2 regions of the Cycloclasticus sp. PY97N genome follow, and region 1 is predicted to be linked to the other one. Evidence: predicted binding sites of a transcription regulator. Region 1 holds the regulator's gene; the other holds the start of a gene.
What was found. Region 1 encodes PhoB, which activates phosphate uptake and scavenging genes when phosphate is short. Its sites were predicted from a motif close to GNNTGTCATAAAACTGTCANAT; they were not measured.
Positions count from the first base shown of each region.

Region 1 (4,948 bases):
CGCCCTCGCCAAACCCATAGGTATCGTTATACGGCTTAAAATTATCTAGGTCAAAATAACAAATAACGATATCTTGTTGAGTTTCAATGGAGTGATTAATTCGTTGGCTGATAGGAACATTGCCAGGTAGGTTGCTAAGAGGGTTCATGTGGCGGGCAAAGGTGATTTGCATCTCGGTTATTTCTTTCAATAAATGAAGAAGTTTGCCCATGCCTTTGTAGCGGTTAGATGAGGTAATAAGAAAATCATCATGTTGTGCGAGGTTGTTTTGACTGGTGATGTGCTGACTAATTTTATTGAGTGATAAAGTAATATCTACCTTTAGCGCCTTAATGTCTAAAAAAGATAAAGCATTTTTTTTACTGTTTAATTCTTTTCCATAGCGGCTAGCATAAATAGTTAAAAACTCAGTACGCCAGATAACGCCTGCAACAGTAGCGTCGTCATTTAGGACTGGAAGCGCTGTTAGCTCAGGTGATGATTGAAAGCGCTCACCAATGTCGTAAAACTTAGTATGGGTATAAATAGGTTTGACATAAAAAAGTAGCTTTGCAGCGGTATTATCTGAACGCTCTATATTAAATTTAGGTTTGAAGTTATTTTTTCTGCTTGAAAATAACGAGCAATCCAATAACTCAGTTGGTTTGGAATTGGGGCGGGCAAAGTAAAAACCTTGTGCATAATCAATATTCATCGTATTAGCCTGTAGGTACTCACCGCGTAGCTCGATACCTTCACCTATTACTTTACAGTCAACACCTTTTGCAATATCTACAATAGACTGTACAAATTTTTGCTTGTTGATATCGTTATGAATGTCATTTAAAAAGTGACGGTCAATTTTTACGAAGTCGGGTTTAATTTCAGACCAGGTTCTTAAGCCTGAATAGCCTGCACCTAAATCGTCGATGGCGATGGAAAACCCCATATCTTGATAGTATTTGGTTGCACTTGCCATCAGGTCATAATCTTCAATAGGGTATTGCTCAGTCAGTTCAATAACCACTTGGCTAGCATCTAAATTAGAGTCTTTTATATACTTTAATGTGTGGCCATGCTGATAATCTTTTTGTAAGAGAATTTCAGGAATGGTGTTAATAAATAACCGGGCATTTAAATTAAGTTCGCCAAACCGTTGAATGCTTACTTTTCGACAAAGTAAATCTAATTCGGCAAGCCGATCATATTTAGCCGCAGCGTTAAAAAGGTTGATGGGGGAGTGTAACGGACCATCAGAGGGGCCACGAATTAAGCCTTCGTAACCATAAATTTTATTGTCTTTCATCGAAATGATTGGCTGAAAGAGCGGAGTCAGTGAGTCTGTTGCTAATATATCTAAAAGCGATTGATAGTGTAGTTTTTCATCATGTGTCATAGGTGGGGAGTATCAATCAATAATATGACAGTTGTATGACGTTCATATAACGGGGCATTATAAAAAGTTTACTGGTCGAGAAACCGCAGGCGCCTTAAGGTGGTTCAGTGCGTTACTGTTATTTTTAATAATTAGAGACAGGGTTTTCTCCGAAGCAAGTTAGAAGTAGTTTGTAAATTGTCACCGTGTTGTCATAAATATTAGGTATTCTGTAAACACTTACTTAAATGGCTTTTTTATGGAAACAATGAATGTATTGATGGTTGAAGACGATGAGGATATTGGCGAAATGCTACAACTTTCTCTTCAAACGAATAATATTGAAGTAACGTGGTGTAAAGATGTAATGAGAGCGCAAGAGTCTTTGCGAGATACGACGCCCGATATTATCTTGTTAGATTGGATGTTACCCGGAATTAGTGGGCCAGATTGGATCAAGTTTTTAAAGAATCAAGAAGAAAACAAACGTATCCCGATTATCCTGTTGACGGCACGCAGCGCGGAAGAAGATAAAGTATCGGGCTTGGAAACAGGCGCAGACGATTATGTAACCAAGCCTTTTTCTGTGCAAGAGCTCATTGCCAGAATGAAAGCGGTCTTACGACGAACCAGTACAGAAAATGAAACAGGGGTGATATCAATTGGTCCGTTGTTTATTGACCCATCGAGTCATCGAGTCACTATCAATAAGGTGGACCTGATGATGAGCCCGACAGAGTATAAATTGCTGTCTTTCTTTGCTACAAACCCCAATAAAGTGTTCTCTCGCAATCAGCTGCTTGATAATGTATGGGGCGATAATGTCTACGTAGAAGATCGTACCGTTGATGTACACATTAGGCGTTTAAGACGGATATTAGATGCTCAGGGTTGTGCAGACTTGGTTCAAACGGTAAGAGGGTTTGGTTATAAATTGGTGAACTTAAGCGCGTGAATATAAATCATAACTATGAGCGAAACACCTTTCTATTGTGGTTTTTAACAGTTGGTGTTTTGGGTGTGTTAGTCGGTTACCCCGTCGAGGTGTTGGCACTTTTTTTATTGGCTTACATTGTCTTTCAATATCGTCGGTTACAACGTTTATATAGGTGGTCTAAGAAGTCTGGTGATCATGACCTGCCGTTTGAAGATGGCTTGTTTGGTCAAATTTCGGAAGACATCTATCAATCTAAGATGCAGGGGCTGGCACAAAAAGACAGTGTTAAATACCAACTGGAACGGTTTAAAAAGTTAATTTCTGTTTTTCCAGATGGTGTGGTTATTCTTTCATTGTCTAATGAGATTAAGTGGTTCAATAAGCAAGCCTCCCGGCTACTTATTTTAAAAAAAGAAGATACCGGGCAACTGATTAATCATTTAGTAAGGCATCCTCGGTTTACGCACTTTCTTAAAAATCTCAAGAGCGATGACGCCATTGTGATCGAGGCGCCTGTAATAGACACCAGCTGGTCGGCAGAAAAGATTGAAATAAGGGTATTGCCATATGGTGACGATGAACGTTTATTGTTGATACGAGATGTCACTAAGGTTGAGCGCACGAATCAAGTGCGAAAAGACTTTGTGTCGAATGCATCGCATGAGTTAAGAACGCCGCTAACGGTCATGAAGGGCTATGTGGAAATGTTGTTGGCTTCAACCGCTGAGGATAATGTGCAAGTGGGTGCTTCGCTACGTAAAGTTGATCAGCAAGTGATTAAAATGCAAACCATGATCGAAGAGCTATTAGCGCTAAGTCGGCTAGAAGAGGGTAAAGTCGAGGCAGCCAATAGCTTGGTTAATGTGCGCAGTGTATGTGAACAAATTAAGTCCGAATTTCAGTCAGCGGCAAATGAGCATCAGCAATCATTGGTGTTTGATGTTCCATCGAGTCTTAATTTAAAGGGCAGTAAAGGTTCCTTATTAACCGTGTTGAGAAACTTGGTTGGTAATGCCATCAATTACTCTGATGAAAATGGTGAGATTCGTGTCGGCTGGGCAATCAATGAGCAAGGTCAGGGGCAGCTTTTTGTTAAAGATACAGGTCAAGGAATAGGCGCCAGACACTTATCTCGATTAACAGAGCGTTTCTACCGGGTAGCTGAAAATAATATAAAAAATAAAACTGGGACAGGCCTAGGGTTAGCCATTGTAAAACATGAGTTAGAAAGGCATGAGGCGCATCTGGTTATCGATAGTCAAGAAGGGGAAGGCAGTTGTTTTCAGTGTGTATTTCCCGCTGAAAGAATAGACCCATAAGGCTGTCATCAAACTGTCACATTGCGTTCATTATAATGCCACATACCAAACCTAAAATGATGCACAGAGTAGAGCAAACGCTTTGCCAAATATTCAACTAAATTGGAAAAAATATGAAAATGAAAAAGATAGTGGCACTAGGACTGCTTAGCCTAACGATTGGGACAGCGGCTCACGCAGCTAAAATTGAAGGCACGGGCTCAAGTTTTGCTTACCCTGCGTATACAACGTGGAGTAAAGTTTATTACGGTGAAACAAAAAACCAAGTCAATTACACACCAACAGGCAGTGGTTCGGGTATTAAAGAAGTGAGTGCTCGTCACGTTGATTTTGGTGGCTCAGACAAGCCTTTAAAATCAAGTTCTTTAGCAAAAGCAAGTTTGATTCAATTCCCAACAGCTATTGGTGCGGTGACTTTTGCATATAATGTTGAGGGCGTCAGCGGTATGAAACTAAGCGAAGCCGCTATTTCTGGCATTATGTTAGGCAAAATTACAAAGTGGAATGATCCTATCATAGCGGCTGATAATTCAGGTATTGCTTTACCAAATGAAGATATTTTGTTTGTTCACCGTAGTGATAAATCAGGTACAACCTTTGCCTTTACCTACTACTTGAGCAAAATGAACCAAGAATGGCGCGAAACAATGGGTGCTAAGAAAGTAGTGTCATGGCCGACTAAAAACCGGATTGCTGGCAAAGGTAACTTTGGAGTTGCAACGGCGATTAAAAATAACGGGTTTTCTATCGGTTATGTGGATTACGCGGATGCTAAAAAGAATGGTTTAGATATGGCTATTATTGAAAATCGCGAAGGTATATTTGTTAAGCCAGAGCCAGCAACATTCGAAGCTGCGGCAGTGTATGCAGACTTAGATCCTAAAAAGGACTTTTATGCCAATATTGCATACCCACCAAAAGGCTATCCAGTCGTGACAGCAACGTTTGCATTAGTTCCTCAAAATGGTGAAAATGCAAAAGAAGTGATCAAGTTCTTTGATTATGCATTAACCAAAAAGAACAAGCTCATTGAGTCGGTCGGTTACGTTTCCCTTCCAGATGCAGTGATTAAAAAAATCCAAGGCTACTGGGTGGAAAAAGGCTTAAAATAAGCGCAATCTTTAACACAAGTTAACTTAAAAGCCTTCTCAAGAGGTTGTTGAGAAGGTTTTTGTTTGTCCCAGAGGGCGTAATGGAATTATTTTTTAGAAAAATTGCTCAATTAAGCGCTAGCTTAGTTTTTGTTATCTTAGCGGCTACAACGCTGGTTCTTTATTTGTCAGCGAAACCGGCGATAGAAGAGTTTGGGGTTAAGTTTTTGTTTGAATCTCGTTGGGG
Region 1 covers NZ_CP023664.1:2,379,547-2,384,494, reverse strand. The annotation lists gene CPC19_RS11600 (GGDEF domain-containing protein) at 1-1,375, opposite strand, end outside; gene phoB (phosphate regulon transcriptional regulator PhoB) at 1,614-2,309, shown strand; gene phoR (phosphate regulon sensor histidine kinase PhoR) at 2,306-3,610, shown strand; gene pstS (phosphate ABC transporter substrate-binding protein PstS) at 3,724-4,722, shown strand; gene pstC (phosphate ABC transporter permease subunit PstC) at 4,803-4,948, shown strand, end outside.

Region 2 (4,948 bases), 300 kb from region 1:
AAATTAACCCTTCTGGTCCAATGTCACCTTGCTTCTCAATGTTGATATAACCGGCAGGCTTTGGTTTGCGCGGATTAGAGATGTCATATATAAAAATACCATTAGCTCTTTCTAAGCCAATAAAGGCATAAATTTTACCGCGTAGCTCACCGGTAGTAATAGATTCAGGTTCAGGCCCCTTGTCGTCACTACGTCCTTCTTCCCATGGTTCATTATCAACGTTGTTATCAGCATAGGTGGCTAAGAAGCGTTCAAAGTCAGACCCAGAGTCATAGATTCGAGACCCTTTTTCATCCCAGATAGAAAAAGAGCGTGCGCCATAAGAGTAAATCTTTTCATGTGCCCCATCATTGTTTATATCGCCATTGGCAGTGGTGGTTTTTAATCGCCCCAGGTTCTCTATTTGTTGAAGCTCTCTAGCATTTTCGAATGCGTCAGGGTTTAATATTAGGTCTTCAACACGCACTTCTTCGCTGTAACCGTCATAGTCTCTAGCATCGCCCTCATTGGCAGATAAAATGAAAGTTGAACCTTTATACTCGAAACTTGCAATAGCATCGGGTTGATACATGCCGTATGTTGGCCATGTTTGAATGTTTATTGCATTATCTTTGTTGCTGGCATCAAAGGCATTTTTATTTTGTTGATGTTTTTTGTAACCTAAGCCATAAATATCGGTGATAGTCGCTGACGCAATGTCTAGTTTTGCTAAAGCATTGTTTTCTTGCAGGCTAATCCAAGCCGTACTGGAGTCGGCTGAAACAGTAATATATTCAGGTTCTAGGTCTTGGGCAATTGACGCATCTGGGCCAAAAATACGCACGTTTTTTAATTTAGTACTGTTAAACGTATTAAAATCAGCCGTTGCAGGCATCCAAGTGTTTGTATTGATAACAGTTACCGTACCTTCAGGGTCATTTTTATACTCATCGTCAGGCTCTCCTTCGTTAGCAACAATTAAAAATTTACCGTTCGGGGTAAATGTCAGCATGTCGGGTAATGCGCCAGCTTTTATGATCCGCTGTAAATTTCCTTCAAGGTCATAGATAAGAACGTTGCCATCATCTTGTTTATTGACAGCCTCTACGGCTACAGCAACCCAATTCCCGTAGGTAGTAACACTGTTTGGGCCGCCACCAATCAAAGTCAGAGTGCTGTGCTCGGAGAGCCAGCCGTTACTATCTACATTAAGAATTTTGAGTTCATTCTCTTCGGCATTGGTGGTGTAAATCCTATTCGACACAGGACTAAAAGCTGAAATCTCGGTGCAACTTTCTTCGCCGCCACATTCCTCGGTATATTGACCTTTTTTAACGATATTAATATCAGCAAAAGAAAGTGTAGAGAATGATATGCCAAGCGTTAAGCTGACGCCGAGAGTGAGCTTTATTAGTGAATCCATTGGATGTCCTTATGCATTGAAACGGGACATCAAATGTACCAACAGGTTATGACGCTTGTGTGACGGTTAGGGGGTGTTTTAGTTACAGCCTGGCAAGGGAGCTAAGAAGCGAGCTAGTGGTGTAATATGTTTTTTTGCGTATTTTGTCGTTATTTTGATAAAAATAACGATAAGGGCAAGGCTGCTAGTTGGTAGCAGCCTGATAGAAAACGCTAAACTCATTTAATTTTTCTAAGGCAAGCGAACCAGCTTCTTTAGTTGAGAATTCAAGTGTATCGAATCCTACACGTGTTAAATAAAGAGCCTGATCGGGTAGGACATCACCAACGGCTCTGATTTCTTTGGTGTAATGGTGCTTTTCACGTAATATTTTCGCTAGTGAGTAACCACGACCGTCAACAAATGTTGGAAAGTGTATAGCGATAAGCTCAAAGTATTGTAAGTCATCTGCAAATTGTTCTGCACTTTCATCGCCTTGAACCCATAAGCCAAGATGTCCTTTGCTAGCGATTAAGGAATCTTTATTGGCATTCCAATAGGCAAGATCGATGATGTTATAGTCTGCTTGTAGAGCTTGCTCTTCGTCTAGCTTGGTCCAACGGTCTTGAACGATTTCGTTGTTTTTAATGAGCGTCATACACTTTATCCTTAAACGGTTGTAATCCGATGCGTTGCAGTGTGCTTGCAAAGTTTTCATCATCTATTCTGTTGGCTTTATAGACCTGAACAATGTCGTCAATAGCATCTACTACACCATCTTTGGCAATGGCTTTTCCAAGCCTGTCCCCTAATTTACTTTGATGGCTATCGGAACCACCTAGAGTTAATTGATACCATTGCTCGCCTTTTTTATCGACACCCAAAATACCAATTTCACCGATGCTATGGTGGCCACAGCCATTCATGCAACCAGACATTTTGAGGCTGATATTGCCAGCGTCAATGGCGCTGTCAGTAAAACGGTCAGTAATACCTTGTGCGATATCAATAGAGCTGGCATTTGCTAAGCTACAAAAATCGAGACCGGGGCAGCAAATCATATCGGTAATCGTGCCAATATTTGCTGTTGCAAGGTCATGCTCGGCTAATTGCTGCCAAAGGGCATATAAATCACTGGATTTTACATCGGTTAATGCAAGGTTTTGGTCGTGAGTGGTTCTGATCTGGCCAAAACTATATTGGTCAGCCAAATCGGCGATGAGTTCCATTTGCTGTTTGGTTACATCGCCCGGCGGACGCTTTGGTGATTTAAGCGAAACAAAGGCAATACGGTAACCGGATTGTTTGTGCGCTTTAGTATTTTGTTGAAACCACTGACGAAAAGCACCGCTATTAGCCAAGTGTTGCTCTAAAGCCTCATCGTTAGCTGTTTCGTAATTTAGTGGTGTGAAGTAACGTTTTACACGTTGAATGTTATCGTCGGTTAGCGTTAATTGACTGTCTCGGATGGAAGCCCATTCTGCTTCGACCTGTTCTTTAAAAGTATCTAAGCCTGTTTCGCGAACGAGTATTTTAATACGGGCTTTGTATTTATTATCTCTGCGGCCAAAGCGGTTATAAACGCGAAGAATCGCTTCAAGGTAGGACAAGAGGTCTTTTTCAGCAATAAAGTTGTTAATTGTTTGACCAATAACGGGGGTGCGCCCAAGTCCTCCACCAACTAAGACTTCAAAACCGATGTTGCCATCAGCATCTTTTTTAAGATGTAGACCAATATCGTGTACTTGTGTAGCGGCACGATCTTTTGGCGACCCGCTTACGGCAATTTTAAATTTGCGTGGCAGGTATGAAAACTCTGGGTGTAAAGTTGACCATTGACGAATTATTTCGCAATAGGGTCTTGGGTCTTCAATTTCATCTGCACAAACGCCAGCTAGTGGGTCTGCAGTCGTGTTTCGGATGCAATTGCCACTACTTTGAATAGAGTGCATTTGCACGCTTGCTAAGTCAGCAAGAATATCGGGCACCCGTTTTAGCTCTGGCCAATTAAACTGAATGTTTTGGCGAGTCGTAAAGTGTCCGTAGTCTTTGTCATACTTATGAGAAACGTGGGCAAGCATGCGAAGCTGTTTACTTGATAATAAGCCGTACGGTATATTGATGCGCAACATTGGCGCATGTGTTTGAATGTATAAACCATTCATAAGGCGTAAGGGGCGAAATTGTTCTTCCGTTAGATCGCCATTTAAGAACCGCTTTGTTTGATCGCGAAATTGTTCAACGCGTTCGTTGACAAGAGTTTGATCAAATTCGTTATACAGGTACATGTTATTATCGTCGCTTAAGGCGCAGTAAATTCATACTAGGCCGGTGAATATAAAGGGTTTTTGATATAATTAAAAATAATATTAACTGATATTATTATAACTTAAAAGAATAAATTGTCTAATATTAAAACAAATTCAGTGGGTATTGTTGAGCCACAAACCCTTCACTTTGACGAGCCGTTATCGTTGGAGAGTGGTAGGCTCATTGAGCAATACGATATTGTTTATGAAACCTATGGCAGGTTAAATTCGGCAGCAGATAATGCGGTTCTAATTTGCCATGCCTTATCGGCAGATCATCATGCAGCTGGGTATCATCATGAAGGTGACTCAAAGCCAGGCTGGTGGGATATATGCATAGGGCCGGGAAAAGCAATTGATACGAACCGGTTTTTTGTGGTCTCGCCCTGTAATTTGGGCCACTGCAGTGGTTCAACAGGGCCGCGAAGTATTGACCCGAAAACCTCGCAAGCTTACGGTCAAGACTTTCCAATAGTGACCGTTGTTGATTGGGTTAACTATCAAAAAAGACTGGCAGATAAGCTCGGTATCAGTCAATGGGCCGCTGTAGCGGGCGGCAGTTTAGGAGGTATGCAGGCGTTGCAATGGGCGATTCAATTTCCAGATATGATACGCCATGCCATCGTCATTGCGTCTGCCCCTAAATTATCAGCACAAAATATCGCCTTCAATGCGGTCGCGAGACAGGCTATTATGAGTGACGCTGATTTTCACGGCGGTCGTTATTATGATCATAATACGGTGCCGGCTAATGGTTTAAAGGTCGCAAGAATGTTGGGGCATATAACCTATTTATCTGATGATGCAATGGGTGATAAATTTGGTCGAGAACTAAAAAACGATCAACTTAAATATGATTACGGTGTTGAGTTTCAAGTAGAAAGCTATTTGCGATATCAAGGAGAATCTTTTGCTAACCGTTTCGACGCGAACACTTATTTATTAATGACCAAGGCGTTAGATTATTTTGACCCTGCTGAAAAAGAGGGGGGCGATTTATCTGCTGTATTTGAGAAAGTTCAAGCAAAATTCTTTTTAGCCTCGTTTACTACAGATTGGCGTTTTTCACCTGCTCGTTCCAAAGAGATTGTCAGTGCATTAACCGAGGCGGGTCGAGATGTTAGCTACTTAGAGTTTGAGTCGAATTATGGGCATGATGCATTTTTAGTGCACAATGACGACTATCTCGATGCATTTGGTGCCTATATGCGAAATATTGAGGTGTCGCCGTGAGTGAACTTAGGCCCGAACTAGAAAA
Region 2 covers NZ_CP023664.1:254,101-259,048, reverse strand. The annotation lists gene CPC19_RS01325 (choice-of-anchor I family protein) at 1-1,402, opposite strand, end outside; gene CPC19_RS01320 (DUF934 domain-containing protein) at 1,587-2,039, opposite strand; gene CPC19_RS01315 (nitrite/sulfite reductase) at 2,026-3,669, opposite strand; gene CPC19_RS01310 (homoserine O-acetyltransferase) at 3,784-4,923, shown strand; gene metW (methionine biosynthesis protein MetW) at 4,920-4,948, shown strand, end outside.
Region 2: a site for PhoB is predicted at 1,449-1,470, ahead of CPC19_RS01325 (choice-of-anchor I family protein). Genes of this name have one in related genera too.